3 regions of the Lysinibacillus sp. NPDC056959 genome follow, and region 3 is predicted to be linked to each of the others. Evidence: predicted binding sites of a transcription regulator. Region 3 holds the regulator's gene; each other region holds the start of a gene.
What was found. Region 3 encodes LexA, which represses DNA repair genes until DNA is damaged. Its sites were predicted from a motif close to CGAACATATGTTCG; they were not measured.
Positions count from the first base shown of each region.

Region 1: a site for LexA is predicted at 1,835-1,848, ahead of ACFTQ7_RS24880 (YhjD family protein). Genes of this name have one in related genera too.
Region 2: a site for LexA is predicted at 8,945-8,958, ahead of ruvA (Holliday junction branch migration protein RuvA). Genes of this name have one in related genera too.

Region 1 covers NZ_JBHURE010000005.1:148,543-159,138, forward strand. The annotation lists gene ACFTQ7_RS08510 (IS1182 family transposase) at 1-1,266, opposite strand, end outside; gene ACFTQ7_RS24880 (YhjD family protein) at 1,672-1,815, opposite strand; gene ACFTQ7_RS08515 (hypothetical protein) at 2,010-2,249, shown strand; gene ACFTQ7_RS08520 (GIY-YIG nuclease family protein) at 2,334-2,651, opposite strand; gene ACFTQ7_RS08525 (hypothetical protein) at 2,694-3,146, opposite strand; gene ACFTQ7_RS08530 (hypothetical protein) at 3,387-3,746, opposite strand; gene ACFTQ7_RS08535 (ester cyclase) at 3,814-4,236, opposite strand; gene ACFTQ7_RS08540 (hypothetical protein) at 4,511-4,645, shown strand; gene ACFTQ7_RS08545 (hypothetical protein) at 4,923-5,147, opposite strand; gene ACFTQ7_RS08550 (hypothetical protein) at 5,700-5,822, opposite strand; gene ACFTQ7_RS08555 (translation initiation factor 2) at 5,925-6,191, shown strand; gene ACFTQ7_RS08560 (hypothetical protein) at 6,241-6,483, opposite strand; partial or broken gene ACFTQ7_RS08565 (Holliday junction resolvase RecU) at 6,754-7,221, opposite strand; partial or broken gene ACFTQ7_RS08570 (helicase) at 7,115-7,636, opposite strand; gene ACFTQ7_RS08575 (serine hydrolase domain-containing protein) at 8,103-10,175, opposite strand; gene ACFTQ7_RS08580 (DUF6138 family protein) at 10,491-10,596, opposite strand, start outside.
Region 2 covers NZ_JBHURE010000003.1:273,559-284,154, forward strand. The annotation lists gene secDF (protein translocase subunit SecDF) at 1-141, opposite strand, end outside; gene ACFTQ7_RS05565 (post-transcriptional regulator) at 492-800, opposite strand; gene ACFTQ7_RS05570 (putative polysaccharide biosynthesis protein) at 894-2,411, shown strand; gene ACFTQ7_RS05575 (DUF421 domain-containing protein) at 2,408-3,043, opposite strand; gene ACFTQ7_RS05580 (polysaccharide deacetylase family protein) at 3,494-4,339, shown strand; gene yajC (preprotein translocase subunit YajC) at 4,556-4,828, opposite strand; gene tgt (tRNA guanosine(34) transglycosylase Tgt) at 4,998-6,143, opposite strand; gene queA (tRNA preQ1(34) S-adenosylmethionine ribosyltransferase-isomerase QueA) at 6,197-7,240, opposite strand; gene ruvB (Holliday junction branch migration DNA helicase RuvB) at 7,258-8,262, opposite strand; gene ruvA (Holliday junction branch migration protein RuvA) at 8,281-8,901, opposite strand; gene ACFTQ7_RS05610 (phosphotransferase) at 9,176-9,973, opposite strand; gene ACFTQ7_RS05615 (LysM peptidoglycan-binding domain-containing protein) at 10,044-10,596, opposite strand, start outside.
Region 3 covers NZ_JBHURE010000010.1:96,303-106,898, forward strand. The annotation lists gene ACFTQ7_RS13700 (MerR family transcriptional regulator) at 1-589, opposite strand, end outside; gene ACFTQ7_RS13705 (CPBP family intramembrane glutamic endopeptidase) at 850-1,482, opposite strand; gene ACFTQ7_RS13710 (LytTR family DNA-binding domain-containing protein) at 1,727-2,179, shown strand; gene ACFTQ7_RS13715 (DUF3021 domain-containing protein) at 2,185-2,622, shown strand; gene ACFTQ7_RS13720 (GNAT family N-acetyltransferase) at 2,677-3,174, shown strand; partial or broken gene ACFTQ7_RS13725 (RNA-guided endonuclease InsQ/TnpB family protein) at 3,823-4,972, shown strand; gene ACFTQ7_RS13730 (DJ-1/PfpI family protein) at 5,287-5,826, shown strand; gene ACFTQ7_RS13735 (YneB family resolvase-like protein) at 6,130-6,795, opposite strand; gene yneA (cell division suppressor protein YneA) at 6,792-7,109, opposite strand; gene lexA (transcriptional repressor LexA) at 7,273-7,890, shown strand; gene ACFTQ7_RS13750 (hypothetical protein) at 8,161-8,358, opposite strand; gene ACFTQ7_RS13755 (gamma-glutamyl-gamma-aminobutyrate hydrolase family protein) at 8,387-9,109, opposite strand; gene ACFTQ7_RS13760 (prepilin peptidase) at 9,198-9,950, opposite strand; gene ACFTQ7_RS13765 (potassium transporter) at 10,010-10,596, opposite strand, start outside.

The DNA.
Region 1 (10,596 bases), on a different contig from region 3:
AAAAGCTTGTTGGTCTAAATGTTCTTCTGATTTAATGGCAACAGAATAGGTCTTAGTTTTTGCACCTTCTTTAAAACATCCTTCTCGGAGTGGACAGACCTTACATTTTTCAATGTCAAAAAAATAAACCATTCTTGCACTTGCTCCTGGGTGTGAATCTGGTTTTTTACTTTTTCTATTTGCTAAATGTCCTGCTGGACATACAAATAAACCTGCATCTTTATTAAAGTCAAATCCTTTTCCGTTTCCTCGCCCATTTTGAGTAATCATTGGATTTAACTTAGAAATCCGTTGAATGCTTTGTTCTTTTGTATAAAGTAAATTGTTTTTCCCTGAATAAGCCGTGTCAGCGATGACTGTTTCAACTTCCATTCCTGTTACTTTACTTTTTTCAATCAGTTCTTGTAGATAATGTCCATCTGATTTTTCACCTGTTGTAACGACTGCTGCTGTAATTATACGTTCATCACTAATTGCTAAATGTGTTTTATAACCAAAGAAAGAACTGTCTGCTGTTTTATGTCCTACTCGTGCATCGGTGTCTGTTGAATAATTTAGATGTTCTTGCGTATCTTCTACAGCTTCTTTTAACACGTTCAATTTTTCCTTTACAGCTGGTAGATGAGCGATTTGTGGTTTATTTTCAATAATGGCAATCAATCTTTTACAGTAAGTTAATTCATCTTTTACTTCGTTAGAAGTATTCTTCTTTGGAAATTTTTCTTTCATGGATTTATCAAATTGATACACTGCTTTGCGGGTATGTTTTGATTTTTCTTGTAAAAATTCTTTCGGTGATTTTTGGTTATAATGTGCTTTGGTATGTGTTGCGTCCACAATGATTGTTTTACTTTTGATAATGTTCTTTTCGAGTGCGATTTCAACTGTTTTTCCAATGAGCATATCTAATAAACTTACGTCTTGAAGACGAAGTCTTCGGAATTTTGTGAGTGAACTTGAATCAATCACGTCATCTTCTGGCGCCATACCTAAAAAATACTTGAAAGACATGTCATATTTTGAACGTTCGACAAGGTCTACATCAGATACATTAAAAATGGCTTTTAACAATAAGTACTTAAACATTCGAATCGGAGGAATCGCATTTCTTCCATTGTCTAAACAATATTTTGTTTTCAATTCTTCTAAAATGAATGAGAAATCCACTAGTTCGTTAATTTGACGAAGCATATTATCTTTTGGCACGACAATATCGTAAATGGCCATATATGGACTTAAGTTGAAAGTCTCTTGGTTTGAAATCATTGGGAACACCACCTGCATTTAGTCTCTCAATTATAAATTAAAAAGGCGAGGTATTCGACGATTGAATCGTCGAATACCTCGCTAAGTGGAACCAGATGAAGTTTTTCAGTGGCCTCTTAGAATTTAGGGCTCAAGCCGCTAAATACATTTTTTATTATTTCCACTGTCTACTTGACGGGGTGCAGTTCACTTTTCAATTGAGCGCTTGGTCTTTATTTTGATGACTAATTAATAAATTTTCAACCTGCGTTTTGATTGCTTGTTTGCATATCGAAGAACAACATCATTCCCTGCTGTCGCTACATGTACATCACTAAAGTATTCGTCTATCTTTTCCCATTTCACTATCCTAATTTTATCTTTGGCTAACAGTCTCTTAGAGTTGTAATAATCTTGTGTTATGTCCTATAGAAGCCTTTCAAGGATTGGCAAGTAGACCTTACTCATTTTAAGATTTTCTATCACTTTGAAATCACGCTGTAACGATTGAACAGCCATATCATAAACCACATATTTATGAAGTAATCGCCTTTGCTCGAAACTTATCATACTACTCGCTCTCAATTTAAGAACGTTTGTTCGTAATTATTATAGAGCGAACTTTTGCTTTTTGACAAGTGAAAGTTGCAGGAATAAATTTTAAGTAGCGTGATTTCGGTTACTATTGCCTAATTTTATATATACAATTCATGATAAATTTCCTAAAATAGTAATTAGTAGTCAAGACAGCGAGGAGAATATAATTGAGAAATTGCCCTAATTGTTTAGCCATTAATCCATTTAAGAAAGTACATAGAGATGGGGCTGAGATTGAAATATGTGAATATTGTAATACGATTAAGGAAGAAGAGTGCGAGGAATATCCGAAAAAACAAGTACAAAATAAAAATGATTCAGATCCAATTGTTACTGTTGCAATCGGATATACTGTGGGGGTAGTGTTTTTTGTTATTTTGATTATGGGTATTCTTAATTATTCTTAATTCTTAATATTTTGGACGACATGTAATGATATAATAAATGAACATTGACCAAGACGGCAATTAAGCTATCTTGGTCTTTACATTTTAGTTACTACGTTGTGCAATGATGAGTTTTAAACCTTCATAATCACCATTTGTCATAGTTCCATTATCAAATTTATCTAACCATAACTTCTCAATCAGCCCTTTATCTACTGCTTGTTTAATAAAGTCACGTACTGCCGCTTTAGTTGTTTTGTTTGTAAATTGCATTTTATCATCATTAGCATTACCCAGAAACTCTAAATGAGTCATCCATCTACTAATAATGCCCCCCGAACCGTAAGCGCTACCGATATATCGACTTTTTCCATCTTCAGAGCGTTGAATATAGATTCCATTTTGATTCAAAACTTGTTTCAACTTGTTTTCTTCTGTATTATCTTCCCATATAGCAATAATCTCTCACCATGAAAATACTTGTCCTAGTACATCATCCTGGGAAACATCTACATCTGGTAATTCTAACCCTTCAAATTTAGATGTATGTGCAAGCCTACTTGTAGCTTTACTTTCTTGAATTATTTCTTTAGAAGCCAATATTTCAGTAATACTCGTCCCTAATTCAACGTAATCTGTTGTTCGATAATCAATATAATAGTTTTTATTTTTCACCACTCCTGGTAATGACATTAGCGTAGTCTTTAAGTTTTCATTAATATCCGTTGCATGATAAATTCTAAAATAGCGACTTGGTTCATTATCCCATAATTCAAACGCTCTGATTTTATAGAAATTTGTTTTTACACGGTATGCTACCCAAGGAATGGATTCTGAAGTTTTGTCATCTCTTTTTCTTAATTCAAACATACTTGCAAGTCCACTTTCGATTAGAATTGGTTCCAATACATCAAACATAAATTCTCTCCCTTTATGTATTAATTTAATTATAGCAAATTACAAGAGCTTTATTGAAAATACACCAATTTTTGTGCCCTTTGCTTTTAGTTACATTCCTGTTAACTATATCTCATACACCATCACCTCCAACATTTGTTTGTTTTGTAATCACCCCATTATGCTAGTTGCTTTGTAAAATAAAAAAGACGCTCAAAATCGAGCACCTTAAGAAATCATTAGTCAACACAGAACAGCTACTTACTTATACTCGCAAGGCAAATGATAATTCATATAATCCTCAACATCATAAAGAAAACCGTACAGCTTTTCGTAACTTAGCGGTCCAGTTATTTTAACATAAGCATCTTGAACTGCTGGTGTGTAAAACGCCGAAAATAACTTATGATTTTTATAACGTTTCCTTGTTCGATCTAGACTATTATTTTTATATTCTTGTTCCAACTCTTTCCTAAGTCTTTTTGCTAGCAATAGACTTTCTTTTTTATCTGACTGAAATAGTTCCTTTCCAACTTTTGCTTCATTAATGAAATATTTCATTTTTTCGATAACGATTTCGTTTGGAATTTCGTCTATTCCATCAAAAAGTACTTTGCTCAATTTAGCATCACCTCACTCACAATCATAAGCTAGGGGACTAAAAGTAATAAAAACACCCCGAAGGATGTTAACTAATTTTGTTACGATTGAGTTGGTTTTCAATTCCAGCCCGATCAATTTGAATCCAATATTCTGCTATTTTTTCATCTTCAATTCTATATACCGCGCTTGCGATTTCAATAACCGGAAGACTTGTCGGCTTATATCCATCGACCTCTCCAACATGCGTACCAACTTGTTTCCAACGCACATATACTTTATTTTCTTGTACCATGAATTCTTGGATTTCTAATGAAAAATCACCATATGCTGCTACCATTTCTTTTACATGGTCTGCATAATCGGTGGGAGTTCTTAAAACTGTTGATTCCTCTTCAGAAATAACTTGGTGTGCCAATACTCGGTCTGCCATTAGTTTAGTAGCGTAATCTGGATTTTTCCCTGAACGTACTTCTTCAAAAAATTTTTTAACAATTTGCTCTGGTGTCATTTGAACCCTCCACTATATACATTTTGACAAGGATAACTATATCTCCTTCGCTTAATAATAATCCTATAGGAAACAAATAGGAACAATTTTCTGCAAATTCTACTCTCAAAACCATATCAAAGTGTTCTGGCTGTTTGATGCAGTTTTCAAAGCAAACTAAAAACACCACGAAGGATGTTAACTTGTTTTATTAGCTCTATAAAAGCACATTTATATTTTATTTGGTTATAATTTTCCAATTAGTTTAATAAATAAGTAATAAGGAGGTGATTATTTGAAAAAGAAATTAGGCATTCTTCTTTTTGCTGTATCACTTTTAGGCTTAACGTCTGTATCTACAATCTCTTCTGCATCAGCAGCTGGTCCCAATTGTTATAAGGTAGGTTCGGTATGGATATGCGAATACTAAGGAATTGATAGATAAAGATAATAATTTATTTCTAATTTAAAACCACTTTTTAGTGGTTTTTTTCTTAATCTAGCTTTAGCATATAAACACCACCTCCAATAAAAAGCTACTACTGATAAGTGGTAACCTAATCTACTTATTTTGTTCTGATTCTTTAATATCTTTTAAAATTCTAATAGTAGTAAGCAATTTATTGTATCGAATCGGACTTAACAAACTATTAATGAATGATAGAGACACTATAATTAGAAAATAATCATAAACAATCCAACAGATTTCAAAACCTCTGATTTATAAGCTTCATTCGATTCGAAGATGTTGCAGCAATTCCTACAAAAGCTCCTGTAAATGCCCCTGCTATAGAGATAATAATGCCATGTATTGTTCCGAAAAGAGAGAGAATAGAATTATTTTTGTTAATATTATTTTGGATAGTAACCTCCATTACTTCTAAATCTTCATAAGTAATCTCTTTCCATGTAACTTGTAATTGATACTTCATAGTTTGACTATCATAAATATCAAGGTTATACCCTCAAACTCTGCAATGTGTTTAGTTTTCATTCCAGATAACTTCCAGTCAAGTACAGTTAATTCACGTTCTTTTGTTAAATATTTAGAGTGTTCGTCAATGTAATCAATTTTATCCATGTATTCGTTTACTAAACGTTCTGGTAGAATACTATTATTTCTGAATGCTTGTTTAGTGTTGGATCACTGATTCCTCCACCTCTCGGCATTCCTAAATTGTCGTAGTTAGCGACCATAATTTCATTTGCATACGGACTCTTAATATCAAATCCTAAAGCTTTTTTCATGTGGCTGTAGCGATCAATAATCTACAATACTTCTGTTGCATTGTAATCTTTTTGCCCTTTTAACATAGGTTTGCCCTCCTAAGTTGTGTTATATGACTTATCTGACTAGCCTGAATACAAGGGAATAAACCAATTCTGAGCTGTAGCGTCTGCAAACGCTGCGGCTTTTTTGTCATTAATCTACAAAGTCAAAACCTCCGTATAGCTGTTCCCAAGCCTATTCATTATAACTCTCATCAACAGCATCCTTGGACTTCATCGCCTATTAGATTTTTATCAATTCCTAATTGCTCAAGTGCAAACGTCTCTTTTACCTGAGCATCTTGTTCATTCATTCCTACTAAAAAAGTAACTTTCATTATTTCCCTCTTTTGTTACCGAACATTTTGGTTTAAACACCCGAATTTTAAAATAGGATACAGAATAAGATATAGTACTGATTAATTTAGGGAGGTTAACATTTGAGTAAACGCAAAGATAGTTTTAATATGAATGACCTTTTATCGAATGGCGAAAATGATGCTGCTAAGCTTGCTGTAATTGCTGGACTAATTACTACATTAGGTGACGGCCTATCTACTATTGCAGCTATGATGGCTCTAGAGGAAGCTCAATCCCAACAATCAAATACCAACAATAATAGCTCCTCAAATAAAATAGATGAATTAGAAAAGCAAGTTCAATATTTAACAAAGGAACTAAATAAACTTAAATACTCAAGAAAATGAACCTCTTTCCCTGTTACACAAAATTTATCAGACACAATCCTCAAATTGTTTAGTAAAAAGTTGCTTCTTTTTCAACATCGCCCGACTCGAAATCTTCTTTTTTTCCCATAGCCTTATGACAATTCATACAGTAAGCTACTGTGCCTCCATGATGATTTAAATGGTCATACATACTACTCTGGTCAGCCATGAAATCACCCGTTTTTGTGTAGTAAGTAGTTGATGAGCCGGATACTCGCTCTCTCACATAGAACCCTTCACTAGCATTACAATGACGACATACGATAGTCATTTATTCACCATCCTTTTTGCTAAACAATTTCTTTCAAATCTTCACTTACCCCACCTACGTAAACGACTGATCTACTCAAGCTCTTTCCTAATGCTTCGTAGTTGCCTATAAGTCTTGCTTCTCCCACACTTTTAAATAGGATCATAAGCTCTACGTTTCGAACATGCTTGCACTCGAGAAAAGCTATGTGGTCCTGCTGATTAATTAGCCTTACTCTACGCTGTTTTACTTCCTTGCGAACCGTATTCATACGTCATACCACTAACGCATTCAAATAATGCAGCGTATATCCATTCTTCGACTTAACCTCAATACACTCATTTTCAAAGGTCTTATATGGTATTGTTTTCGACCGCCGTTTTTAGCCGCTTCCCAGTTCATTTGTAGCACCTCAAAAGGCAGAAGAACTGTTTTGTTATATTTACGAAAACTCACAAGGAGAAACGAAAAAGCGTTATTTTTATGCCATTATTCTAGTAGTTCATATTGGTGATTCGATAAATTATCAAGAGGGAAACTAGCATTGCTTATTTCCTTCGCATCGAAGGCAATAGATCGTCCTTTATATACTCCAGCAAAATCAACCCATTCTGTTTTTTCTGATCGCCCTTCGCCAAAACGTCCATTGTCTTTAATAATTTGTATTGGCGTAGGCGTGTAGATAATCGGCACAGTATCCACGAAGCCACAAAACACCGTTAATTCTTCTAATGTAGAAGCCTTTCGGAAATTCATCATCTTCAGTAAGTACCTCCGATGCTATTGTGATGGAGCCTGATGGAGCTTGTTGTTGCTGTAAAGGATTGACTGAATAACCTTCAAGCTGATCCAGATACTCCAGTCTTAGGTAAGGTCCTAATTCAAGCGGGCACAATTCCAAACCAAGTTCCCCAGCTCTTTTATAAATTTAAGTCGTATTAGCTCCTTCAGGAAAACCAAGGTCTTCAACATTTAGTTCAACGGTCTGTAGGCTGTATTTCGTAGCAGAAGTCATAAATCTATCGTCTGCAAATAGCCTCTCTCCATACTCATTCATCAAGATAGAGTATTTTTGTAATTTCTGGATAAGCTGCGATTTAGTAAGTCCGCCAACTTCCACCGTTCTACTAATAAATGTGCAATAAGGATATATTTCATCATTTTCGAAACTCAATTGTAGTCACTCCTATCAAATTTTTGTACATAGAAATAAATGTAAGATGTTTGATGTATTCAGGAATAATTTATATTGTTCCATTGAAATTGACTGTTTTTTCAGTATTTTAAGTACAGAAAACGCAGTTTCATAGTCAGTAATTACCACCTGTTCAAAATATTCAATTGTTGTTATTAGTTGATTTTATATTTAGACAAGGTACGTTTTATAATAGAAATTTTATCAAAGAAAATAATTTACATTACCTAGGTCTTATATCCTTTATTTCCATTTTGTTTTAAAATAAAAAAAAGCCAATATGATAGTGACCCCAAAAGTTTTTCGGTCTAACTCTTGGGATCTAGTTCATTTAGTGGCTTTCGTTAATTATCTTCTGCATATTTCCGAGTCAAGAATGCAGTCAAATGAGCTCGAATTATTTCTGTATCTTATTGGTTTTGTTGAAATCGTTCTAGAATTATAGTTAGTTCAACGTAATTGCAAATTCCGAGTTCGGCACGCCAGCAAATACAACTGTTCCGTTCTTCGGTAGTTTTACTTTGTTATTGCCGCTTATAACGGTAAAATTGATACATACTCCATTCTCATCATACACCGCGAACGAACTCTTTGATGGCAACGCCACGGTCATCGTTTTCCCTGCTGCCTCTTGTGGAATCGTAAACCATTTAGCATGCCCATTTGCTTGCAGCGTAACTTTGGATGATTGGCCTGCATCCAGCGGTTTTACGTTGGATTCACTTACGTATACAAATCCGGACATCTCTATATATTCATCGCCGCCTTCTGTATAGAAACGGGCTTCCGTCGTATCACGGCCACCCGCCACAGGTATTTGGAGCTGATGCATCGCCGTGTTAGGACCTGTAATTTTTAAGCTTTCCCAATAACCCTCCATGCCTTCTTTGCTATTAATTTGTTCGGCAAGCATCATTAAATATTGCATTGAACTAAACTTCTCACTCACAAGATAGAACTTGACGCCTTCACGCTTTGCCCATGCAGCAGCGGTTTCCTTCGATAGCACATTGTCTTCTAGTTTCTCGGCTACATATTGAGTAACCACTGCTTGCCCTAAACCTGGCAGCGATGAATATGTGCTCTCCTTCAAATAAGTTCGGCCATTCTTCTCAGTGACGAAATTGAGCTTGGCGGTACCATTCTCATTAATAAAGCTTCCATTCGCAGTATAAACATATTTTACTTGTGGATTAGATAGTAAGATTAGTTCTCCAGTCTTCGTAATTTCTATTTTGAATTGACCGAAACTATTGCCGTAAAAACCCGCTTTCTTCGCTACGTCTTGAGGCATTTTGGCTTTGGTCGGCTTGCCAAAGGATTTGTGCTTGATATCCTTAATTGTGCCCTTCTCTTTAAGCGCGGCGAGCAGTAATTCATTCGCCATCAGTTGATTTATAATGCTACTCCCACCGGATGACAACACAGCCACTGCCATCTTCTGTTCTGGAAGCACGACCAGTGAAGCATGTTGCAGTACCGTGTCGCCGCCTTTAGCTAAGCCCTTTATCCCATATTCACTAAATGGATATAGTTTCACACTATCCCAGCCAAGACCATAGTTGATAATATTATCTCCATCCCCAGGCCACATTCCTTTTTTATATTCCTCTTGCTCCATCGCCTTGACTGCCTTTTCAGAGAGGATTCCTTTTCCCTGTCCCATAAATATTTGTGAGAATTGCACCAAATCTTCTGCTGTGGAAGAGATCCCTCCCGTACCAATCACATTCACCGTTTCAGTAGGAAGCTGCCCTTGGTACATTGGAGAATAAAGTCCAGCCCGCTTATCGTCTTCCCATTTGTCCTGCGGCGTTTTCGTATGATTTAGCTTTAAGGGTTTTGTAAACTGTTGATGTATGAATTCGGTAAAGCTCAACCCGCTAATTCTTTCCACTACAATCTCGGCCAGCGTAAAACCGTCGTTGCAGTATACGGAGAACGCGCCAGGATCCGCCTTCAATTGCTGGTTGGACAATTGCTGCAACAAGTTATCATGTGCATAGGTATCATTATCTTTAAATAAAAATGAATTACTAAGCGTATTACCTTGCAAGCCGGAGGAGTGGTTCAACAGCATACGTGGCGTAATGCTCTTGAAACGCTCGTCTTTCATCTTGAAATCAGGAACATAATGGACGACAGGAGCATCCAAATCGACTTTTCCTTCGTCGACCAATTTCATTACAGCCGCTGTTACATACATTTTACTGACTGAACCAATCCCGTATAGGGTATCTTTGGTCAGTGGCTGTTTCCCTTCCATATCGTTCTTGCCTGTCTGACCCGACAAAATAACTTTACCATTATCAATTAGCGCATACTGCACGCTAGTTGTCTCATAGGTCTTCGTGAGTAGAGTAGCCTTCTCTGCCGCAATCTTTTTCAGTTCTTGACTAGCTAATTCTTGGCTAGCCACAACCGTAGTTTGACTGGTAGAAGACGCCATCGCCCATGTTGGTAGGCTCATCGTTAACGCTAATGTAGCGGCTAACACCGCAGATAGTTTATTTTTCATAAACGAATTTCCTCCTTTATAGATATACACTTCCTAAAACAATAATTAATGCCCCCATAATTAAAAAATTTTTCACTTTAACACCCTGACTACTCCCTTCACAAAGAAATATTTACCATAAATAGAATATCAAAGTTTTATTTACTCGTAAATACAGTGATAGACTGATACCATGTTGGGCTTTAGACTTATGGTTAATGATGACTAAGTAAATTAAAAAGACCAGCTCGGCTAAATTAGCTTTGCTGGTCATCTTCTATTGTGCAGCTACAATACTTATCCTGTTAAACCCTTTGTCCTATCGCAATAGCCAATTTATCCGCGGCTGGCGGCCTGCGCCAACTCAGTGAGCCACTTCCCTCGATTTCCTTTGGTTTTGGCAGCTATTTTCTTTAGCTTGTCCGGTCCGCCCCAGATTAAG
Region 2 (10,596 bases), on a different contig from region 3:
CTCATAAAGAACCTCAAACCCGCCTTGTAAGTCAAGGCCTAGCTTAATGTCCTTTAAGACGCCGCCTACAGTCGTACCGATGGTTGCTGCAAAAATAACCATTAGTAGTACGAATGCAACTATACGACTTTTAAGTTTCATTTATAAATCCTCCTCGAATTGGTGTAAGGCAATTCCTTACACTACAAACAAGTATAATAGCAAGTCCTTTTGAAGCGTTTATTCCTCCTTTTCCTTTAGAATAATGTTGCCTGTGCTTCAAAAAAGATTGCTCTACTTATTTCGATCGTTCATAACGCGCAAATTTATCCCTGTATTTGAATAGGTGTTTTGCCTCCAAATTTGGAAAAGAACTATTGGAAGGGTTTTGTTAAAAATACTTATACAAATAAAAAAAAGCGCAACACACTCATTATGAAACACGTTGCGCTTGGTGTCAATTCAACACTTTTAGTATTCTATTATTATTTGACAAATTTCACACATTCTTCTTAAGTTTTAACCGGGCCAAGCAGCATTTTTAACTCTTCCGTATTCAATTCTGTAAACCAATCATTACTTTGTAAGAATTCTACTTGATTAAAAGATACGATATCGGACGGTGATACTGCAAAAATAGTGGCGATAACTTCATGTATGCGTAATTGTTCAATATTTTTTCTGCGCCATTTTTTCTCTACACAATAGCGCCATAGTTCTTCTGCTGTAATCGCATTGTATTGATAATATTTAAACTCTTCCATCTTACTATCAATTGCAGGACGGATTTTTTCAAATAGTTGCTCATGCTGCATACTCATTTTGAATCATCTCCAATCAAAGTCGTATCGTAAGACAAGTTTGCATACAAATAGTGTAAATGAATTTTTGTGGCTTGAGAAGGGACGGATGGCATGAGTTCTTTTGTACGTGGAACACTATTTTTAATGTTCGTGATTTTTTTATCGAAACTCTTTGGCTTCTTTTATAGAATGCAATTTATGCGGATCGCTGGTGAAGAGGCAGTCGGCATTTATATGACCGTCTATCCGGCGTTCATTTTCTTCATCTCACTCATTCAACTTGGACTACCTATTGCTGTGGCAAAAATTGTAGCAGAGTTATTAGCAAAAAACAAACGCGAAAGCATCTATGGTGTTATGCGTACGGCTATTTTTTGGTCATTTATTGGAATGATCGTCTTTATGCCAATCGTTGCACTAACTATACCTTATATATCGACTACACTTTTACATAATGAACATACAACTTTTACTCTTTGGATTGCACTCTTTGCTGTACCAGTGTCAGTTGGCTCAGGATTATTACGCGCTTATTTACAAGGTATTGCGAAAATCACACCAACAGCTTGGGCTCAAATGATTGAACAAATTATCCGTATTAGCTTTATCACTTTGACGCTGCCTTATGTGGCTGCCTATAATAATGCTGCCGCTACTGCTGCCGCTGCTATGGGTATTACGCTACTAGCAGAAGTTGTTGCTTTCTTGTATTTGTGGATGCATTATATAGTCTCAAAGAAAAAATTATTGACACGAAAAAACAAAATCGAGGGTTATCCTGCCTCCCCAATGTTACGAATTGCCCTTCCTTCTGCGGGAAGCAAGCTATTCGGATCTTTTACTTGGTTTTTAGAGCCTATCATTTTTTTAAAAGCGTTAACTATGGCTGGTTTAACAGCCTCCGCTGCAACGATTTTATATGGGGTTATTTCGGGTGTACTAGTCCCCCTATTATTATTCCCTGCTTTTGTGTCTGCAGCACTTTCAATTGTTCTTATACCAGCTGTTAGTGACGCGGTTGCACGTCAGCATATACCGCTCCTACAGGAACGTATCTCTGTTTCATTGCGACTGTCTTCCTTAGTGGGCTGTGTTGCCGCTACGTACTTTTTCGTTCATGGAGACGAATTAGCTGTGAAGCTCTTTCACTTACAAGAAAATCGTGGTTATGTGAAAATATTAGCTCCTATTTTTTATTTTTATTATATACAAAGTCCATTGCACTCTATATTACAAGCAATTGGTGAAGCACGAGCAGCAATGATGAACTCCATTTATGGTGGTCTTGGTAAGCTATTTGTCATGTTCGTACTTGCTTCTCAACCGGGTATACAAGAAAAAGGTGCCGTTGTGGCGATTGGCTTTGGCGTTTTACTAACTTCGTTTTTGCATATTGCAACAGTAAGGCAACGTAAAAATTTACGTGCTGGTTTTAGAATGTTTGTTGTTCCTTATGGCTGTTTTATTGCTGTTTGTGTTACCCAGTATTTTCTGATGCAAATAATGCCACTACCATTTATTTTAAGTAGCTGTGTAACTTTGTTTTTACTATTTACATTCTTACTAGTTTCCAATCAATTACGTATAACTGATTTGCGCTACATTCGTAAATTGGCCAAGAAAGTTTAAGATTCTTTCAGTTGAATATGCAGCCGATCTTCCTCCCAAACACAAAAAAATACAGTGTTACTATCCGTAATATTATTTTTAGCAAGCTCTGCCATTAACCAATCAGCATCTTTATGCAATACTTTTAAATGCCTCTCCTGAATATCACCATCGATAATCAATGGGTAAACAAATGCCTTTTCATCTTTTTGGTAGACGGACAAATTGCCAGATGGCTCTAAATAAGCATATGCAATATCTGTCACGGAAGCATTTCCATTTTCGCGTAATTGTTGACACAAATCATCTAGGTTATAGCGTTGCTTGCGCATTTCACTTTCTAAAATGACACCGTCTTTTATAAGTAATACTGGATCACCATCAACTAGATCACGGAATTTTTTATTTTTGAGTGACAAATAAGCAGTTGTTATTTGAATGAAAAACAACACGATGATTGGTAAAATCACATTAAATAAAGGACTTTCGGAATCATCAAGTGCAAACGCAGCCACCTCAGCCATTAAAATGGATACAACTAAATCGATTACAGATAATTCGCCGACCTCACGTTTACCCATTAAACGAAAAATTATTAGGATAAACACATATAAAAAGCAGGTTCTAAAAACAATCGTTAAATATTCTTCCATATCGTCACCCCCATACTATTCAAGGTGACCTTACTTATCTTTTTTTATACAGGATGATGTTATATCTTAGCTTTGATTTTCAACACTTATCATCTCCTAAAATTTTTCTTTTTTTGCATGCTAACCTATAAGAAAATCGTGTTTTCAATTAAGACAAAACCTAAAAAACACACGATTAACATTAAAAAACAACTCTTTAATTAGGAAATGGCACCGTGTAACTTTCGTAAATCAAAAGAATAAACCTTAGTTGTTTGTGTACAATAAAAGGAGCTATAATTCCTGCTTTTGAAGTGGAAACAACTAAATTTTCTCGGACAGTTAACAAGACGTTTCACAATGCTCACCCAATAATAATGTAGGTATTGTTTATAAGGTCCTTCTTTTACTTTCGTATTTAGTAAATGATCCACCATTATCCGTTTTAACAAATGAAAACAAGGTGAGAAAATGAAAAGGTTAATAATTTTTCTAGTTATTGTTGCTTATAGTATATCGCTCATTAAACCTTTCCCTATTTATGGATATGAAAATAAGCAGATTCCTGTTCTAATGTACCACCATTTAGATAAACACATAAATAATAATACAGTCATTTCCCCAGAGAATTTTGATAAACAAATTAAAACGCTTAAAGAAAATGGGTACAACTCGATTACAGCCCAAGAATTATATGATTACTTGAACGGTAAAACAGAATTACCTAAAAATCCTGTGTTAATAACTTTTGACGATGGTTATTTAAGTAACTATGAAAAAGCTTATCCAATTTTGAAAAAATACAAAATGCATGCAGAAATTTTTGTTATCACCAGTCGTATTCTTGAAAAAAACGGAAAGAATGTGGATCCAAACGAAATTTCCAAAATGAATTGGGATCAATTAAAAGAAATGAAGGATTATATAACCATCCAAAGCCATACTTGGAATTCACATTATAAATTACAGTCATTCAGTGGCGGAATGAAAGGTGCCATATATGGTCGTAGTTACATTAATGGAAAACTAGAAAAACAAGAAGAGTACGAAGAACGGGTTAAAAAAGATTTTACTTTTTCTAGGAAAATTATTAAAGAAAAGTTAGGATATGAACCAATTGCCCTTAGCTATCCCTACGGAACTAATTCTAAAGATGCAATGAAATTGGCGAAAGATGCTGGATTTAAAATGGCTTTTGTTATTAAAAATAAAGGTGTCACTATTGGCGATAATGTATTTGCTTTAAGTAGAATAACGGTAAGTGGCAATGACACTGGAGCAGAATTAATTAAGAAATTAAAAAATGGTGGCACTTAGCAAAAAGAACATCATGATTATGTCCCGACGTTATTACGTCCTGAATCGGCTTTGCACTTAGGTCTGGATGAGGGTTGATTCAATGTCGGTCATTTGGGATAATGCCATAAGACGTGGAGGAGCTTCTGTATTTGTCGCTTCGCTATCGCTACAAAAACGTTTACTGAAAGAAGTTTAAAAAAAGACTTACAACTAATGTAAGTCTTTTTCTCATTATTATTTTAATTGGTCGCCATTTACTACTCGTCCAATTGCTTGACGGTCAAATTTAACGCGCACATTGTCTGCAATTTTTAATGTCACAGCTGTGTCCTCAATTGAGTCAATCTCGCCATGTAAACCACCGATTGTAATAACTTTATCTCCACGTTGCAAACCACTCTGCATACTTTGTGTTTCCTGCTGTCTCTTTTTAGCAGGGCGGATTAAAATAAACCACATTGCAACGAACATGATTAAAATCATGATTAAGCCAGAATATTGTTCCATCATTCTTGCCCCCTTTCCAATTCTACTTTAGTATAGACTATTCCACCATAAAAAAGCGATGGTCAAGCCCAAATTTTTTCTATATTACTAATATTTTTTCTACGATAGACATTTTTTTGCTAAAAACATTCTTAATTCACACAAATTTGCATGCCCTTTTTACTAAATATTAGAAGTTCTTTGCGTTTGGCCCATTAAAGCCGTATTTCTCGAAAAATTCTTCTCGGAAATCACCAAGACGGTCTTCTCGGATTGCCTCACGTACTTGTTCCATTAGTTTCAATAGGAAGTGTAAGTTATGGTAAGTTGTTAAACGAATACCAAACGTTTCTTCCGTACGAATTAGATGACGAATATAAGCGCGTGAATAGTTTTTACATGTATAGCAATCGCAGTTTGGATCAATTGGTCCGAAGTCACGTGCATATTTTGCATTTTTAACAACTAAACGGCCTTCAGATGTCATTAATGTGCCGTTACGGGCAATACGTGTTGGTAATACGCAGTCAAACATATCAATACCTCGAATAGCACCATCAATTAATGAGTCAGGTGAACCAACACCCATTAAATAACGTGGTTTATTTGCTGGCATTAATGGTGTTGTAAACTCCAATACTCGGTTCATAATGTCCTTAGGTTCACCAACAGATAAGCCTCCAATTGCATAACCAGGGAAATCAAGCTCTACCAATGCTTCTGCAGAACGACGACGTAAATCCTCGAATTCTCCCCCTTGAATAATACCGAATAGACCTTGATCTTCTGGACGTTTATGTGCCTCTTTACAACGTTTAGCCCAACGTGTAGTACGGTCTACTGATTGCAGCATATAGTCATACGTCGCAGGGAAAGGTGGACATTCATCAAAAGCCATCATAATATCCGAACCTAAATCATTTTGAATTTCCATCGCCTTTTCTGGACTTAAAAACAATTTGTCCCCATTTAAATGATTGCGGAAATGAACCCCTTCTTCTTCGATTTTACGGAATTGACTTAGTGAGAACACTTGGAAACCACCTGAATCTGTTAAAATCGGGCGATCCCAGTTCATAAATTTATGCAAGCCCCCTGCTTCCTTAACAATATCATTACCAGGTCGTAGCCATAAATGATACGTATTTGACAGAATAATGCCTGCATTCATTTCCTTTAATTCCTCAGGTGACATTGTTTTAACAGTTGCTTGTGTCCCAACAGGCATAAATGCTGGCGTTTCGAAAGAGCCATGCGGTGTATGCACGATACCAAGTCGTGCTCCAGTTTGTTTACAAGTATGAAGTAGCTCATAACGAATTGCTGGTTGTGTCATATTATAAAAATTCCTCTCTTATCTAAAGTAAAAACAGTACTCCGATTTTTTCTTTATTCTCCTTTTGGACGAATAAACATAGCATCTCCAAAGCTAAAGAAACGATATTTTTCTTCTACAGCTTGTTGATATGCACTTAAAATTGTTTCTTTTGTTGCAAGCGTACTAACAAGCATAACAAGGGTAGACTTTGGTAAATGGAAGTTTGTAATTAAACCATCCACAACAGTAAATTCATATCCCGGATAAATGAAAATAGACGTCCAACCTTGTTCTGCCCGTACTTCGCCTCCATATTTAGAGCCGATCGTTTCTAAAGTACGTGTAGAGGTTGTACCAACTGCAATCACTTTACCACCATTACTCTTAACTCGGTTAATGATAGATGCGGTTTCTTCCGTTACACTATAAAATTCAGAATGCATTTCGTGATTTTCAATTGACTCTACACTTACAGGACGGAAAGTTCCAAGTCCCACATGTAAAGTGATAAAAACAACTTCGACCCCTTTTGCTTTCACCTGCTCTAGTAATTCTTCTGTAAAATGCAGGCCTGCTGTTGGTGCTGCTGCTGAACCTCGCTCTTTTGCATAAACAGTTTGGTAGCGATCCTTGTCCTCTAACTTTTCGCGAATATATGGAGGTAGTGGCATCTCACCAAGTTGCTCTAAAATTTCATAAAAAATGCCGTTATATTTAAACTCAAATGTACGTCCACCATGATCAAGCTCTCCTGTACAAGTAGCTGTCAGTAAGCCATCTCCAAATGTTACAACTGTGCCAACTTTTACACGCTTAGCTGGTTTAACAAGTGTTTCCCATTCATCCGTACCCGCCATTTGCTTTAACAGCAGTACCTCTATATGAGCACCTGTTTCCTCTTTTACACCCATTAAACGTGCTGGTAAGACTCTTGTATCATTTAACACAAGACAGTCTCCAGTTTGTAGCTCATCTAAAATATGAGCAAAGTGGTGGTGCTCTACATTTGTTGAGCCTGGCGTCACTACCATTAATCGACTAGCTGTACGGTCCAAAAGTGGGGTTTGTGCAATAAGCTCTTCTGGCAATTCAAAATCAAAATCTTCTACACGCATGAAAATACTTCCTTCTTCTAGGTTTGTTGGGGATATTCATATCCAAAATGTTCGTAGGCTAAATGTGTTGCCACACGTCCACGCGGCGTCCGTTGTATAAAGCCGATTTGCATCAAATATGGCTCGTACACATCCTCAATCGTAACGCGTTCTTCACCAATAGATGCTGCCAACGTATCCAAGCCTACTGGGCCACCTCGGAAGCGCTCAATCATATTGGTCACAAGTTTATGGTCAATATGGTCAAGCCCTCTAGGATCGACTTGTAATAGCTCAAGCGCTTGCTTAGCAAGTCCCTCCGTTATCATACCATCTCCAAGCACCTGTGCATAATCTCGTACTCGTTTTAGCAGACGGTTAGCAATACGAGGTGTACCACGTGAGCGCGTTGCCATTTCAAGTGCTGCTATTTGTTCAATATCAACATCAAATAAATGCGCACTACGTACAACAATTTCTGCAAGTGAAGTATTATCATAATACTCCAATCTTAATAATACGCCAAAGCGATCCCTTAAAGGTGCTGATAGTGCACCTGCTCTTGTTGTTGCACCCACAAGTGTAAATGGCGGTAAATCAAGTCGTACAGAGCGCGCTTCAGGGCCTTTACCAACGACAATATCTAAACAAAAATCCTCCATGGCAGGATAAAGCACCTCTTCAATTGCACGAGGCAGGCGATGTATTTCATCAATAAATAGCACATCCCCTGGCTCCAGTGAGCTTAAAATAGCTGCTAAATCGCCAGGACGTTCGATTGCAGGGCCGCTAGTCATGCGCACATTGACATTCATTTCATTAGCAATGACAGCAGCTAATGTAGTTTTCCCAAGTCCGGGTGGTCCATATAACAGCACATGATCTAAACTTTCCTGACGAAGCTTTGCCGCTTCAATGAAAATTTGTAAATTCTCCTTTACCTTATGTTGACCAATATATTGTGCTAATCTTTGTGGGCGTAAAGATAATTCAAAATGTTCATCATAGCTACCTGCCTCACTAGCCATCATACGTTCAGACATGTACTTTCCCCCCTTTCACTATTTTAACTTTAATAGCAATTGTAAAGCTTGTTTCATAAATGCATCTGTTGTTTCAAGCTTGTCGTTATCTTCGAGCTGTGGACGTATTTTTTCTAGTTCTTTTTCAGAATAACCTAGTGCCATTAAGGCAAGAATAGCTTCTTCAAGCTCATGTTTATATGGATTCACACCAAATAACGGTAGCTCATCTTCTGTACTTGGTAGTTCAATAGTATCTAACAATCCGCCAAGTTTACCTTTTAAATCTAGAATCATTTGACGTGCCGTTTTCTTACCCACACCAGGAAACTTTACTAAAAACGATTCATCCTCTCGTTCAATGGCACTGATAACCTGTTGTGGATTCCCAGTAGCTAAAATAGCAAGCGCACCCTTTGGTCCAATCCCTGACACTAAAATAAGTTTACGAAACAACTCTCGTTGGTCTAAATTTGGAAAGCCATATAACACTTGTGCGTCCTCGCGTACATGTAAATGTACATATATTTGTTGTTCGAGTGCTGATGTCCTGAACGCAAATGGATTAGGTGTATTCAACTGCCAGCCTATCCCTTGTTGTTCAAGGACGATATACTCAGGAGTTATACGCTTTATTTGTCCGTTTAAATAATCATACATTCTATAATCCCTCACAATCATCGTCTTCGATTATAGCATATTGCGAACGAATGCTCGACTATAACAAATGTGCTAAAGCGCTGGAGAGCTCGAAGCAAAAGTAAACGATCCACCACTTTTGCCCGAGGCATCGAAGCGACCTCGAGGATGTAGCGCTTTAGCCTAGACGAAAACTATGCTCTAGGTTATACACAGTTAAAAATCTATAATTTCCTTATCATTAAGAAATAGTACAAGTAGTCGTTCACAGACAAAAATGACCGCCGAAAGACGGTCATTTCTTTATCATTTTATCAATATCGTACCACAGTTTTGGCCAATATGTGAGAGCTCGTTTTGTAAATGGCACTAAATAATCTAAAAATACCAGCTGCTGATCTAATGGTAAATCTACTGCAAAAAGCCATTCACGTAATAGCTCATTTGGATATTTTAAACGATGAAGCTTTTTTTTATCTAATCGTTTCATCTCTGGTAGCTCTGCAAATATTTTACCAAGGTCATAATTTACAGCTGGCAGTACACGATGCAACCATAAAATATATTCATCATCCGCTTCTCCAAGGTGTGCCAGATCAAAATCGATTAAACGTAATTCGCCATCTGAGCACCATAAAAAATTATGATGTACGACATCTCCATGTAAAAGCGTTATTTCTTTTTCAGGTACATCTTCCTGCGCGATTAACTGTAATGATTTCTCACTATAATGTAAAATTTGATCGATTTCTTCTTTTGTTAAAAATGGCCGAAACTCTTTCCGTCTGCTTTTAAAACGCATAAAACGCATTTGCCATTTTAAAAGCTGTGAATAGGTGTGCAAGCCTGGCACACGTTGCCAAGCAATTTTTTTATGTGTATCATGTAACATATTTAATAACTTCAGTGATTCTTTCCGATCTTTTTTACGAGCAAAATTAGCACCATGACTTCCCTCTTGCCAATCTTGCACGATTAAATACTCGTCATCACTTTTCATTAAAGGCAAAATCAACGAGGGTTCTAGATATCCAAGCTGTCGATGAATAGCCCTCACTTTTTCTGCTATTTCTATCTGCTTTGCCCGTTTCACAAAATAATTATTGGATTGATATTTATACTTCCAAATATTCGGCTTTACTTCTTCAATGATATACGCTTTTTTACCATCGATAAGGCGTCATCCCGCCTGGGAAAAAGTGCGGTGACATCCACGGTCCTACTGACGAATATGGCATTGGGCAATGTGATGGACATGGCGGTGGGCATGGTGGCGGACATGGTGGTTGACAGAAACATGGGTCCATATGCCAATTTGGCATCATGGCTGGCTGAGCATGACAACCACAAGGCTGTTCCATTTCCGGCATAGCTTCACATTCTGGTTTCATAGGGAAGAATGGAGATGTACTAGACTCTAAGAAATCCCCTACCCCAGCAACTTTTTCGCATCCCATTCCACATGATGGTTGCTCTGGCATTGTATACGGCTCCATTGGCATTGGCATCTGCATCGGCATTGGCATTGGCCAATACATATGATGATGCACTGGCTGATGACAGCTTGCACAATGTGGTACTGCTGGCATTTGTGGCATGATAAAAATCGGTTGCGGCATTGGCATTGGTGCTGGCGTCGGTTGGGCTACTGGTTGTGGTGGTGGTTGAATTTGAATTGGTGATACAGTCTGCTCTACACTTGGCATGACAACTTGT
Region 3 (10,596 bases):
ATATTTCTTCGTCATTTCTATGAACGATTGGTATCATTAGTTCAATATCACATTGTTCAGGGGTAAACTGTTCATCAAAAAAAATGGTTGAGGGTACACCGAGTAACTGAATATTTCTTTCTTTCGCGTTATCGTAAAGGGAATCAATATACCTGTCCATGTCATCAATATTAATCTGTAATCTTTGACTTACGACACTGATTTCGTTTCTTATTCCAAGCGATATATCATATGATCTTTTTACTCCATGTAATAAGTCCACTTTCTTTTCAATCAACCCTTGCATCTCCGTAATAATCTGTCTATTTCGACTCATTTCGTTTGATATTTCACCTATTTTAGTTTGTATCATGCCGATAAATATTGTACTGTCTGATGATTGGAGGATCGTTCTAATTTCGGTTAGAGAAAATCTAAATTCTTTTAGTTTCTTGATTCGTAATGCCGTGTCTAATTGACTCTGGTCATAATATCTGTAACCGTTTGTTGTATCTACAAGTACTGGTTTCAAAAGTTCTTCCTTATCGTAATGTCGTAACATGCGAGCACTCATTTTGCAAAGCTGTGAAAATCTGCTGATTGTGTACATACTTCTCCCTTACTTATTGTAATTATATTTTCCAGGTAAAATCGGTAGTAAAATGTCTGAAGCTTATGATATCAATAGCTTCTCGCAAAAAGCAAGAATGTGAAGTAAGAGCGTATTTCTTAAGACTTTGAAAAGTACTCGTATATCTAAAACTACAATACAGGTATTTCGGCATGCATATGCAAGCGGCGATAGCCAGACACGCTGTCATTTGACATTTCTACACATTCATTAAAATTAATTTTTACATATATACATAATCAATTTGTTCTTTTTTCGTTATCATCCCATTTTCCAGAAACTGCAGATAACATTAGCCATGGTTCAATAAACATATTAATTAAAATATGAGCTACGATTGGTGCAAAGGTACTTCGTGAAGCTACAATATAAAGCGTTGCGAGAAGACTTCCTAATATTGTGGTACTTATAATAGCAGGTAATGCAAACTTCCAATCCATTTTCAAAAGTAGCCACACACCGTGAGCAATACCAAAGAGTATCCCTGAAATTAGTATTTGTGTCACGTCTGAAAATCCAATAGTTAATAAGTATTCCATAAGTACATGTCTAAAAACAACTTCTTCTACTATCCCTGTTACAATTGCAGCCCATATTCCAATTACTTTAAGCCAAGAAATTGTAAATAAATGTGCTTTTACGAAAGGTAATGCAACAATTGTATAAGCAATGTATCCTGATATGATAAAAAGCGAAAAAACCCAAATAAAAACATTTGAAAATACTTCTGCCCTAAAGCCGATTCTATTTTCTGTAAAACCTTCTGGATTATTAAAATACCAAAAAATGATACTAGTTGTAAGCATCGTTGAAATACTTACTAAGATCCAACTAGTTTTATTTCTTTCACTTGAAGTAGTCAATTCATTCATAATAGCCCTAGCCTCCTAATCATGAACTAGCCGAATACTCATTTCTTCGAAAAATTCATGTTCTAATTTTGTTTAGACCTCTATTTCGTTAATGTACATCTTATCTGAACTCAATATAACGAACGAAATATTTGCCAACAATACGTTCGGAGTAACATGTTGTTATGATTGTCTAAGATGCCTTTTTTCAAAGCATGACCTGCATTCCCCTAAATGATGGATATGCTATAATTTTTTTCAAGAGGTGATCAAGCTGAAAATAGAGGTAAAAATAGATTCCGAGTATGAAGAGCCGCATGTAACAATTTGTACAGCAAAACTTACGCCTACGATACAAGCTGCTATTTCTTTATTGCAACAAGAGCAAGAGGAACAAATTTTAACAGGGATAGCAAATAATAAAACATATATCATTGATCCAAATTCAATAATTGTTATTCGAACGGAAGGAAGAGAATTAGCTTTATATGATGAAGCTGATAATCGTCTCATTTTAAATAAACCTTTATATGAATTAGAGAGACAATTAGGGAATAATTTTATTCGGATTTCTAAATCTGCAATTATTAATCTAGCAAAAGTTAAAAATATCGAAGCTTCATTTAATGGAACAATGGAAATTGAGCTAGTTCTAGGAATCAAAGAAATTATTTCTCGTAATTATCGAAAGCAATTTAAAAAGCGTTTGGGGGTTTAAGATATATGCATTTTTTAAAAAATGTAGCGTTTGGTGTAAGTATGGGGTGTACAGTTTTTGTTTTGATTAATCTTTTTGGTTCTTGGATTTTTGGAGATATTTTTTTGGAAGCTATTACGGCTGATTTTATATATCAGGCTCTAGGTTCAATTATTGTGGGACTAGCTTGTGTATTACCATCCGATATTTACCAAGTAGAACGTTTAACGTTTTTACTACAAACAGCTATCCATTTTGCAATTTCTATAGGTACTTTTATTGTTGTTGCGCTATCTTTAAGTTGGCTTCCAACATCATCTCTAGCAATAACTTTGTTAATGCTATTTATTAGTGTTTTGCTCTTTACTCTTATTTGGCTGTTATTTTATTTATATAACCAATCTGAAGTGAAAAAAATGAATAAAAAGATTGATGAGCTAATAAATAAAAATAATATCCTATAATTTTTTATTAAGAGAAGAAACTAATGTGAAATTTCATACAAGGGGGAAAATGAAATGTTTATCAAAACGAACAGACTATTAATAAGAGAATTCGAAGTTCAAGATTGGCAAGCTGTCTATGAATATACTTCAAATCCAACTGTGATGAAGTATATTCCAGAGGGCGTTTTTAATGAGGAGCAAGCAAAAAAGTTTGTTTCAGAAAATAGCGGTGAAAAAGCAAAACACTTCCCTATTATTTTACTAAGTGAAAATTTTGTTATTGGCCATATTGTTTTCCATCAATACTTTGGTGATCATACGTACGAAATTGGCTGGGTATTGAATCCGAGCTATTACAACAATGGATACGCCTCAGAAGCAGCAAAAGCTGTACTGGACTATGGATTTAAAGAAATGAAACTGCATAGAATTATTGCAACTTGCCAGCCGGAAAATATCCCATCCTATAAAGTGATGGAGAAAATCGGCATGAGACGCGAGGGTTATTTTAAAAAATGTATTCCAAATAAAGATGAGTGGTGGGTAACTAAACTGTTACGACGAATTTAAATAAAACTATACAAATCTGTATAGAAACATAGATTTATAACAGAATACCCTTCGTATCAAGCGATTGGTGCGAACTCCACGTTAATTGCTTTTAACTCCTAAAGCCTTGTGACCAAAGTGGAGCTGGAAACGGCAGACGTAACGGTGCGAAAGCAGAAAAAACAACAAGGATGGCATAAGCTGAAAAAAATCACTCAGTGTCCGTAAAGGATCATCGTGACAACGGAAAACGGTGGCGCTAAGTGCTTTGGCAATGGATGTTTAGCAGCGAAACTCCTAAATCTCTCATGAGACAAGGAAGACGTTCAACGACTATCTCCTTGAGGGAGAGTAAAACCGCAAGCGAATGGCGGAAGAAAAATGTGGCTCTTATCAGAGGATAAGATGAAGATATAGTCTGCGCTTATGTGAAAGCATAAGAGGTCTACTCGTGAGAGAAAGACTGCATGAAGGGTTGCGCCTTCGTGTGAACAAGAAAAATATATACAACTATAAAAATGTTAACAACCTCTCTAAATAGGGTAATAGATTTTATCCTAGTGAAAGAGAGGTGGTACGCATGGAATTAATGTCCATTGGGAAATTTGCTAAACAAAAGTTGGTCATTGGCTATTGTCGAGTCAGTACATCAAGTCAAGGTGAAAAACAATGATAATGGCGACAAAGATAAGACTAAAGCCAACTAAAGAACAAGAGGTTTTGTTTTGGAAGTCTGCGGGGACTGCGAGATGGGCTTATAATTATTTCTTGGCTGAAAGTGAACGTATTTATAATGACGAGAAGCGTACAGTCAAAGAGGGCGAAGTTCGTAAAAAAATCAATAACGAACTGAAACCAACAACGCATAAATGGCTTAAGGAAGTCGGGAGCAATGTGATGAAACAAGCGGTGAAAGATGCTGACATCGCTAGAAAGCGTTGGTTCGAAGGCTTGACTGAAAAGCCAAGGTTCAAAAGCAGACGAAGAAGTAAAGTTAGTTTTTATGTAAATTACGAAAGTTTAAAACGAACAAATGAAGGTTTTAGAGGTGAAAAGATTGGCAATGTGAAAACTTGCAATGCGCTTCCTAGGCTTAAAAAAGGTCATAAATATTCAAATCCACGCATTTCATTTGACGGACGAAATTGGTTCTTAAATCGGATATGAGCAAGAATTTGAACCATATGATTTGAAAGGCGAAAGTTTAGGAATTGATGTAGGTATTGAAAAATTGGCAGTTTGTTCTGATGGTGAGTTCAAAAAGAACATCAACAAAACCAAAGAAGTCAAACGATTAGAGCGAAAGTTGAAACGAGAACAACGACAACTAGCTCGGAAGCTTGAGGCCAACACGAAAGAGTATACTAAAAACCGAAAGCCAACCTATAAAATACCTTTAAAGAATATGAAAAATATTCAAAAACAAAACACTGCAATCCGTAATTTATATATGCGACTTAACGATATCCGAACAAATCATTTACATAAGTGTTCTAATGAGATTGTGAAAACCAAGCCATCTCGTATTGTAATGGAGCATTTACATGTAAAAGGGTTGATGAGAAATAAACATCTGGCGAAGGCGGTAGCTGGGCAAAAGCTATATGAATTCAAACGGCAAATTCAATACAAATGTCAAAAATACGGAATTGAATTTGTTGAAGCTGACAGGTGGTATCCATCATTCAAAACTTGTTCTAGTTGTGGACAAATCAAAATCGATTTGAGATTGAAAGACAGATTATTTATCTGCTCTTGCGGATTAAAGTTGGATAGAGATTTGAACGCAAGCATTACCTTAGCAAATTACTCGATCTAAGGAATTTAACTGAAGCTAAGCCTTAGATGTGTACGCAACGATACTGCGGAATTTAAGCCTTTGGAGAGTCATACTAAATGGCAGTAGCTTTTTGCGAAATCAGACTCGGAGAATAAGGAAGACACACATACGAAAGTCGGAAGATATAAGTTGTGTCACAGTAGAGATGGCTACATTTTTTAAGAAATGTATATATTTTTCGTATCGGATGAATACTACTATGCTGTCTTAGATGAGGAATGGGTATAAGATATTTTCGTTATTCTGATAAGTCGAGTTCTAAATCTTCGTTTTAAAATAGATGGGAGAACTATATGAAAAAGACCGCTATATTATTGTATCCCCAATTTAGTGAATATGAATTGAGTGTAGCATTATCTATATTAATGCAAGGAGATAAACCCATTGTTACTGTTGGGTTAAACACTGAAAAAATCAAAGGGGAATCTGGGTTATCTTGTATAGCCGATACACAAATAAGTGAAGTTAATCTTGACGAAATTGATAGCTTGTTGCTACCTGGATGTATGGATATAGCTTCCCTAATAAATGAGCAAGAATTAATTGATTTTATTGGTAATGCGAATGCCAAAGGAGCAACAATTGCAAGTATCTCTAGTTCTCCATCTCTTTTAGCGAAAGCCGGAGTATTAAAAAACAGAAAGTATACTGTTGGATTGCCGCTAGAAGTTATAAGAAAATTAGACTTCTTCGATCTTAATCATTTCTCTGAAGACCTAGTTGTCCAAGATGGAAACATCATAACTGCAAGAGGTAGAGGTTTTATACAATTTGGTATTACTGTGGGTAAAGCCCTACATCTCTCTTTTGATGAAAATTGGTACCGAGAATAACGAAATAGCTCTAATTGATATGAAAGATTACTACAGTAAAAGATGGCAAGTTGCTTTTCAAACATTATAGAGAATATTGAGCAAGAGAGGTAGAAATGGCTACTTCTCTTATTTTATTTCCAAAATGTCCAATCTATCCACCACTTTGGCGTTTCTATCCACGTTTTTCACTGTTCTATCCGTCACTTTGCCGATTCTATCCACCATTTTCACTGTTCTATCCGTCACTACTCGTTCCTTCACCTTCATATAAAGCCTTTAAAAAGAAAAAAATCAGTAGGAAAACTCCCACTGATTAAAACGTTACTTTATTTCGTTTCCCTCTAAATGTTCCCGATATCTCCTATGGACAGTGGCTTTGCTTACGTCAAAGCCTAGCCCCCTAAGAGTCATAGCTATTTCCTCAAATGTGAAGCCTCGATTGCGGAGTTTAACGATCTCTTCTATAGGGACATCTTTACGTTCCTGGCCGTTTGGGTTTCCTCGGTTAGATAAATTATTTTCAGGGCGGTAGCCATTTTCAACTGCCCGACGCATGCCACGACGTATTTTAGCATTGTGGATTCTACGCTGGTACTCCTCTACAATTGCTAAAATTTCTAGGAGCATCGTATCCATTTCATTTAATTGTACAGGTCCCGCGTCTCGCATAGAGAAAACATTAGTTTCAGTTTTCTGCAATAAATGCAAAACGGCCATTCGAGCATTTCCACGTCCTAAACGTGTTTCATCCTGCACAAATAATGCTGTTACTTCTTTTTCTTTTATGAAATCGAGCATTTCTAGTAATCCTTCTCGTTCCACATCATAACCGCTATGCTTATCCTTAAAAACAAGTTTCACTTCGTAGCCCTGTTCTTTAGCATAGCGTACTAACTCCTCCTCCTGTCGCTCTAATGAGGAGCTTTGTGTCTCTTTTTCTGTACTCACACGGCAATAGACAACAGCCGATTGTTGTTTTGTTATCATTTTACATTTCTCGCAATTTCAATTGAATTTATAGAATTGGGTTGGTCGTCACCCACTACTGGAATCACTAGAGAATTACCTGCAATAATTCGTACGTTCGATAATTCATTTTCGGCCTTAACAAGCTTAATCCATTCATCCGATTTCATTTTACCACGGTATTGTTCGGCTAACGACCATAAACTATCACCATGTTCGACTTCAATTTCTGCGTATGTGACATCCCCTGGATCTGTTATAAAAAGATATGCTGTAAATAGTAGACAAGCTCCTAATAAAGTTGTAATATGTGGATTTTTTTTTAACCAGTTCATGTGAATAACCCCTTTTCAAGAATGTTCGTTCGGAATATATGTTCTTATAATAATGCGAACAAACGTTTTTGTCAAACACTTTTCGAACCTATGTTTGCTTAAGTGTTCGCATTCTGCTATACTACTAATAAGTAGAATGACTAGAAAAAAGAGGTGAGCAATCATGAAAAAAGTTTCGAAAAGACAAGAGGCCATATTAGATTTCATTAAAGAAGAGGTACGCACAAAGGGGTATCCACCATCTGTACGTGAGATTGGTGAAGCAGTTGGACTTGCTTCAAGCTCTACAGTTCATGGACATTTAGCTCGTTTGGAGCAAAAAGGCTTAATCCGACGCGACCCAACTAAACCACGTGCCATTGAAATTCTAGAGCCAGAGGATTCTATTCAAAAGCAACATGTTATACATGTCCCACTTGTTGGGAAAGTTACTGCAGGTTCTCCGATAACTGCTGTTGAAAATATCGATGAATATTTCCCACTACCGGATATTTATGGTACAAGTGAAGATCAGTTATTTATGCTAGAAATTATGGGTGAATCAATGATTGAAGCTGGCATTTTAGACGGAGATTTAGTTATTGTTAAACAAAAATCTACAGCTGATAATGGTGATATTGTAGTAGCAATGACTGAAGAGAATGAAGCAACAGTAAAGCGTTTCTTTAAGGAAAAAAGTCATTTCCGTTTACAGCCTGAAAACGCAACAATGGAGCCAATTATCGTAGACCAAGTTTCTATTTTGGGCCATGTTGTAGGTCTTTATCGCCGTGTTCATTAAAAGTATCTCAATAGCAACGTATAAAAAGAGGATTTTATGTTCGCAAATGGGCATATACCTCTTTTTTCTTATTTTTTGAGTGCCTTTTTATACACTAAAAAAGAACCCACTGTATAATGGATTCTTCCCTCTAGCAATGTCTTTAGTTAATTTAAAAAAGCTCATCCCCATAACGTGGGGGTGATTTTCGTTCCGGCCGGGTGCTTTGTTGCTGCCGCTTCGCTTTCGCACAGTTAAAACATTTGTTGCTGCCGCTTCGCTTTCGCACAGTTAAAACATTTGTTGCTGCCGCTTTGCTTTCGCTACAGAAAACATTTGTTGCTGCCGCTTTGCTTTCGCTACAGAAAACATTTGCCGCTGACGCTTCGCTTTCGCGCAGAGCTTCCTAGGGGCGTCCGATGAGCCGCTTTTATGGCATACATCTATTTTTTCATGTTTATCACCAAGGTTATCTTGCCATTGATACAAAATTCTATTCCGTAATGCTTATAAAGTTTTATGCCTCTACCTTGAATTTCAAACTCGCCTTTACAAATGCAGAGAATAATTTTTTTGATGCTTCATCTCCTACAATGGCTAGCTCTTCAGGATGCCATTGTACTGCTAGACAAAATGGTAAATCTTCGTGTACTACGGCTTCAACGATACCATCACTTGATTTAGCTGCCACTTTCAATTTTTCTGCTGCTGCGTTTATTGCCTGATGATGAAATGAATTTACCGCTATTTTTTCTTCCTCGATAATTGTTGTTAATAATGTATCCGGTGTTAGATGAACATGATGTGTAGCAACGCCCCGTGCCGCTTGTTGCGTATGCTTTATTAATTTTTTACTATGATATTCACTATCAATGTCCTGATAGAGTGTGCCTCCAAATGCAACATTCAGCATTTGAATCCCTCGACAAATCCCGAAAATCGGCATTTTCCGAATAGAGGCCGCTTCAATCAATGAAAGTTCTACTGAATCCCTTTCCGGATGAATCTTCCCTAACTTTGGTGTAGGTTCTGCACCAAAAAGAAATGGATGTACATCATGTCCGCCCGATAGTAATAATCCGTCCGTCAACGATAAAATTTGTGCTACATCCTCTTCAACTCCAATCGGAATTATAAGAGGTACACCCCCAGCTTCAATTATACTTTTGCTATAAGCAGCATTTAATCTTGAGGACAAATCATCCTCCGCAAAGGCTGTTATTCCGATAATTGGTTTCATCTTATCCCCTCCATGATCTTTATCTAGCATTAACTACCTATAAAAGCTTGAAGACTATTAATCATCGAAGGACTCCCCCACTGATTAATTACCAAAATCCAAGATACCAATTCATCAACGCATCCCCATAGAAATAGATAATAAGAGCAGCTAAAGCAATAGAAGGTCCGAATGGTATAGGCGTTTTTCTTCCCTGTCCGCGTACTTTTAACATTACTATTCCAACAATCATGCCAATGACAGCAGCTAAAAATAGCGTTAGAAGTGCATGTATTGTCCCGAGTACAAGACCAAGTAAAAAGAATAATTTAATATCGCCACCACCCATTCCACCTCTTGATAGGACAGCTATACAATATAATATGCCAAAACCTACCAAAGCACCAACTATACTGTCCCACCACGGAGACAAAGGAGATATGACGCGTCCCAAAACTAGCAATGGTAAAAAGAATAATAGCACTTTATCGGGTATAAGCATATAAGCAAAATCCGACACGACAATAATGACTAATAATGAAATAAATAATAGCGCTACAAAAAATTCTGCACTAAAGCCTAATTTCCAATAAGCAAATGTAAATAACATGCCTGTTATAAGTTCCATCAATGGATAAAGCCAAGAAATTTTTTGCCCACAGCTTCGGCATTTTCTCCCAAGAAATACATAGGACAAAACAGGTACCAAATCAAATGCCGTCAACTGTCTCTTACAAGAAGTGCAATGCGAGGGTGGACGCACAATGGACTCCTTCAGAGGCACACGTAAACCAACTACATTAAAAAATGAGCCTAAAACGAGCCCAAATATGAAAACTGTAATTGTATAAGCAATCTCCATTTTTATTTCCTCCTATACTAATAGACGCCCATACATTGGAAGTATGCGCGCCAATCAATCTATTGTTGTCCTTCATAATAGAACGTCGTTACTTGTATGGTAGATTTTAAGGTTGGATCGGCGTCCTCCTGGAATTTCTCTTCTTCACCAGTCAATGTGAAATCGATAGCATCAATTTTCATCACACGATCAATTTTTTCAATCTCTTTTATAAACTCAACCATCGCATTATTATCCAGTGCAACAACATCAATATTAAATGTTACTAATTTTAATTCCTTTGGTAAGGAATCTTTATTGAAAGTAGCCGATGGTATTTTATCTTTCGCTTCAGGTGATTCATCATTCTTAGCAGTAGCTTGTTCATCCGCTTCAGTTGCAGATTGCTCTGTATCAGCCAGTTCCTCAGAATTTGTCAAATTGGGATCTGTCATAGTAGAATCCATTACGAGTGAATCATAATTATTAAAATCCATAGCTTCTACCCGTGTCCCCGTCACCGCTTCAATCTCTTCAATATTTCGAATTACTTCATCAATAGCTCGAGTTTGAGGTACTTTTTTATGTAATGTTAAATTACTTGCACTAGCTGATTTGCCATTCTCTTCAATTAAAGCAATCTGCTTCTGAATAGTAGACATTTCTT